DNA from 2 places in the Streptomyces sp. NPDC006458 genome. Region 2 is predicted to be linked to the other one. Evidence: riboswitches for the same ligand, from Rfam matches in the RefSeq annotation. Region 2 holds a riboswitch; the other holds the start of a gene.

Region 1 (2,388 bases), on a different contig from region 2:
GCCGTAGCCGACGGGGAAGGGGAGCTGTTCGAGGAGGCTGCGGCGGGCCGCGTACTCCCCGCCCAGCGGCTGGACGAAGCCGGCCAGCTGCGGCCAGTGCATGTTCAGCAGGGGGCGGGCCATCAGCTCCGTCACCCGGCCGCCCTGGCCCGCCGCGCCGGCCAGCGGGCGGTCGTACATGCCCTTGACCAGGTCCACGCCGGGATCGGTGAGCAGCGGGCCGACGATGCCCGAGACGAAGTCGGAGGAGAAGTTCCTGAGGTCGGAGTCGATGAAGCAGACGACGTCCCCGGTGGTGACCAGCAGGGAGCGCCAGAGGACCTCGCCCTTGCCGGGGGCGGCGGGTATGCGGGGCAGGATCGTGTCGCGGTGGACGACGGTGGCGCCCGCCGCGGCGGCCACCTGCGAGGTACGGTCGGTGGAACCGGAGTCGATGACGACCAGTTCGTCGACCAGGGGGACCTGCTGCATGAGGTCGTGGCGGATGATCGCGACGATGTCGCCGACCGTCTCCTCCTCGTTGAGCGCGGGCAGGACGACGGAGACCGTCTGGCCGGTGCTCCGTTTGGCGGCCAGGATCTTGTGGAGCGGGCGATCGGCTACGGACCAGGAGCGGGTGGTCAGCCAGCGCTCGACTTCTTCCAGCACAGCCTGCGGCTCCTCTGCGTTCTGTCGGCGAGAGGGGTAGTTTGTGATCCATCTCGCGGTTCGGACGGCTATCTCAACTGTCCTGGCCTTCGGTTACAGTCTTGAACAACGCTGATGACCATCGCATGTCGGGGGTCGTCCACGCGGACAACAACCACATACAGCTCATCCAGAGGGGCAGAGGGATACGGCCCGATGAAGCCCCGGCAACCCTCCAGTCGGTACTCCTGACATTCGTGCAGCGAGGCTCCCGGCTAGGGAAGGTGCCAAATCCGTCTCACGGCGAGATGCGTCGTGAGGAAGATGAGGAGAAAGGGCCTCGCCTCACATGGCTGTGCAGACTGCTGCAAGCAGCACCGATTCCGTCGTCGACCTCGGCCCCGCCGCAGCCCTGAGCTGCCGCGAGTGCGGCCACCGGGTCCCGCTCGGCCCCGTCTTCGCCTGCGAGGAGTGTTTCGGGCCGCTGGAGATCGCCTACGACTTCTCCTCGTACGACGCCGAGGAGCTGCGCAAGCGGATCGAGAGCGGTCCCGCGAACATCTGGCGCTACGCACCGCTCCTGCCGGTCCCGGCCGACGTCGCCGAGAAGCCGAATCTCAACCCCGGCTGGACCGAGCTGGTCAAGGCCGACAACCTGGCGCGTGAGCTGGGCGTGACCGGTGGGCTGTTCGTCAAGGACGACTCCGGCAACCCCACGCACTCCTTCAAGGACCGTGTCGTCGCGCAGGCCCTGGAGGCCGCCCGCGCCTTCGGGTTCACCACGCTGTCGTGCTCCTCCACCGGCAACCTCGCCGGCGCCGTGGGTGCCGCGGCCGCCCGCGCGGGCCTCAGGTCCTGTGTGTTCATCCCGCACGACCTGGAGCAGGGCAAGGTCGTCATGGCCGCGGTCTACGGCGGCGAGCTCGTCGGCATCGAGGGCAACTACGACGACGTCAACCGCTTCTGCTCCGAGCTCATCGGCGACCCGGCCGGCGAGGGCTGGGGCTTTGTGAACGTCAACCTGCGGCCGTACTACGCGGAGGGCTCCAAGACCCTCGCGTACGAGATCTGCGAGCAGCTGGGGTGGCGGCTGCCCGACCAGATCGTCGTGCCGATCGCGTCCGGCTCGCAGCTCACCAAGATCGACAAGGGGCTCCAGGAGCTCGTCAAGCTCGGGCTCGTCGAGGACCGGCCGTACAAGATCTTCGGTGCCCAGGCCGAGGGCTGCTCGCCGGTGTCCACCGCCTTCAAGGCCGGGCACGACGTGGTGCGGCCGCAGAAGCCGGACACCATCGCCAAGTCGCTGGCCATCGGCAACCCGGCCGACGGGCCGTACGTCCTCGACATCGCGCGCCGGACCGGCGGTTCGGTGGAGGATGTGAACGACGAGCAGATCGTGGACGCGATCAAGCTGCTCGCCCGGACCGAGGGCATCTTCGCCGAGACGGCCGGCGGTGTGACCGTCGGCGTGACGAAGAAGCTGATCGACAGCGGTGTTCTCGACCCCTCGCTGACCACCGTCGTCCTCAACACCGGTGACGGTCTGAAGACCCTCGACGCGGTGGCCGGCACCGGCCTGACCGCCACCATCCGCCCCAACCTGGACTCCTTCCGAGAGGCTGGCCTCGCATGAGCGTGACCGTCCGCATCCCCACCATCCTGCGCACCTACACCGGCGGTCGGGCCGAGGTCGCGGCCGAGGGCAAGACCCTCGCCGAGGTCATCGCCGACCTGGAGAAGAACCACACGGGCATCGCCGCC
Region 2 (2,388 bases):
CAGGGGTGCGGATCTGCTTGCGCCTGCGGGCGGTTGGTGGCCGGCCGCGCCCACGCGGTGGCAGCCGCAGACCGAACACGGCCCCGCGCCTTGGAGGCGGCCGCGCCCACGCGGTGGCAGCCGCCCCGCGCCCCCTTGAGGGCGCTGCCTCACACCGCCGGAACGCAGCGGCCCTCTTCCGTCCTGTAGGTCCACTTCGCGCCCTCGGTCACCAGTTCCTTCACCGCGGCGACGAAGCGGTCGACGTGCTCGTCCGGGGTGCCCGCGCCGAAGCTCACCCGGATGGCGTTGAGGGACTTCTCCCCGGGCGCGGCCTCCGGGGCGCCGCACTCGCCCTGGGTCTGGGGGTCGCTGCCGAGCAGCGTGCGCACGAGCGGGTGGGCGCAGAAGAGGCCGTCGCGGACGCCGATGCCGTACTCGGCGGAGAGCGCGGCGGCGAAGTGGGAGCTGTTCCAGCCCTCGACGACGAAGGAGATCACGCCGACCCGGGGGGCGTCGTCGCCGAACAGGGAGAGCACCTTGACCTCGGGGACCTCGGCGAGGCCCGCGCGGACCCGGGCGATCAGCTGGGTCTCACGGGCGACCAGGTTGTCCCAGCCTGCCTCGGTCAGGGCCTTGCAGGCCGAGGCGATGGAGTAGGCCCCGATGACGTTCGGGGAGCCGGCCTCGTGCCGGGCGGCGCTCTCGTGCCACTCCACGTCCACGCCGCCGTCCTCACGCCGGGTGACAGTGCGGCTGGCTCCGCCGCCCGCGAGGTAGGGATCGGCCTCGCGCAGCCAGTCGGCGCGGCCCGCCAGCACGCCCGAGCCGAACGGGGCGTACAGCTTGTGTCCCGAGAAGGCGATCCAGTCCACGTCGAGGTCGCGCACGCTCACCGGGTGGTGCGGGGCGAGCTGGGCGGCGTCCAGCACGATCCGGGCGCCGTGCGCGTGCGCCGCCGCGGCCAGCTCACGGATCGGCCACAGCTCGCCGGTGACGTTGGAGGCACCCGTCACGCACACCAGGGCCGGACCGTACGGGTCGCGGGCGGCGAGCGCGCGCTCCAGGGTGCGCACGGCCTGGCCGGGGGTGCGCGGGGCGTCGAGGTAGCTGACCTTGGCGTCCTGCCAGGGCAGCAGCGAGGCGTGGTGCTCGGTCTCGAAGACGAAGACCTGGCAGTCGGCCGGCAGGGCGCGGGCGAGGAGGTTGAGGGAGTCCGTGGTGGAGCGGGTGAAGACGACCTGGTCGTTCTCCCGGCAGTCCAGGAACTCGGCGACGGTCCGGCGGGCGTTCTCGAAGAGGTCCGTCGAGAGCTGCGAGAGATAACCGGCGCCGCGGTGCACGCTGCCGTAGTACGGGGCGTAGGCGGCCACGTCGTCCCAGACCCGCTGGAGGGCGGGGGCGCTGGCCGCGTAGTCGAGGGCCGCGTAGGTGACCTCGCCGCCGGTCACGAGCGGGACGGTGACATCCCGGCCCAGAACGGGCAGCGGGGTGCAAACGGACTGGTCGGCGGCAGCGGTGGAGACGGACATGGCGGAACTCCCGTGAAGGCAGAAGGAATTCACCCCGCGAGCGGCGTGCGGACACGGCTCGGGCGTGGGTGAAGAAGTGAAAGAGAGATGCGGGGACGGGACTCGACGACCCGGGCCTGCCAGAAGGACAGGCCCTAGCGCATTCGCTTGCTCACGGAAGACTCCTCGACGACCAGGACCCCTGATGTCGCGAGGGGTCCGCGCTTGCCCTGAGCCCTGCGCTCACGGCCTGGTCTTCACCCGGGGCACCCCGCCACGGACGGAGGGTTGCCGGACAGTCGGCCGGGGCCGTATGACTGTCACTCATGACCTGTTGAGGAAAGTACGCGAAATGATCGCGGTCCCGCAACCCGTGTCCGGATCGCGGGACCGTCTCGTCGCACCGCTCAGGCGTTGGTCGCGCTCACCCAGCGGTCCAGGGTGCGCCTGGCCTCGCCCGAGTCGATCGCCTCGGCCGCCTTCGCCATCCCCGCGCGGATCTGCTCCGTCAGGGACGCGTCGGCCGGCTCCAGGGCCACCAGGGCGGCAGCGGCGTTCAGCAGGACCGCGTCGCGGACCGGGCCCCGCTCGCCGTCGAGGAGGCGGCGGGCCACCTCGGCGTTGTAGGAGGCGTCGGCGCCGCGCAGGGCTTCCACGGGGACCAGGTCGATGCCGACCTCGCGCGGGTCGAAGGTCTCCTCGGTGACCTTGCCGTCGCGGACCACCCACACCCGGGACGTGGCGGTGGTCGTCAGCTCGTCGAGGCCGTCGTCGCCGCGGAAGACGAGGGAGGAGTTGCCGCGCTCGGCGAAGACACCGGCCACGATCGGGGCCATCCGGGCGTCCGCGACACCGATGGCCTGCGCCCTGACCTTGGCCGGGTTGGTCAGCGGGCCGA

Evidence for each region. A riboswitch is a leader RNA that binds a small molecule or an ion and turns the genes downstream of it on or off. The one in region 2 is predicted to bind S-adenosylmethionine.
Region 1: linked by a shared signal. The riboswitch ahead of thrC (threonine synthase) and the one ahead of ABZZ79_RS12950 (aminotransferase class V-fold PLP-dependent enzyme) in region 2 are both predicted to bind S-adenosylmethionine.

The regions. Positions count from the first base shown of each region.
Region 1 is NZ_JBEXPR010000007.1:164,338-166,725, reverse strand. It holds gene ABZZ79_RS11990 (glucosyl-3-phosphoglycerate synthase) at 1-648, opposite strand, end outside; SAM riboswitch class I at 811-958, shown strand; gene thrC (threonine synthase) at 977-2,260, shown strand; gene ABZZ79_RS11980 (MoaD/ThiS family protein) at 2,257-2,388, shown strand, end outside.
Region 2 is NZ_JBEXPR010000008.1:48,479-50,866, forward strand. It holds gene ABZZ79_RS12950 (aminotransferase class V-fold PLP-dependent enzyme) at 150-1,511, opposite strand; SAM riboswitch class IV at 1,707-1,822, opposite strand; gene trpD (anthranilate phosphoribosyltransferase) at 1,898-2,388, opposite strand, start outside.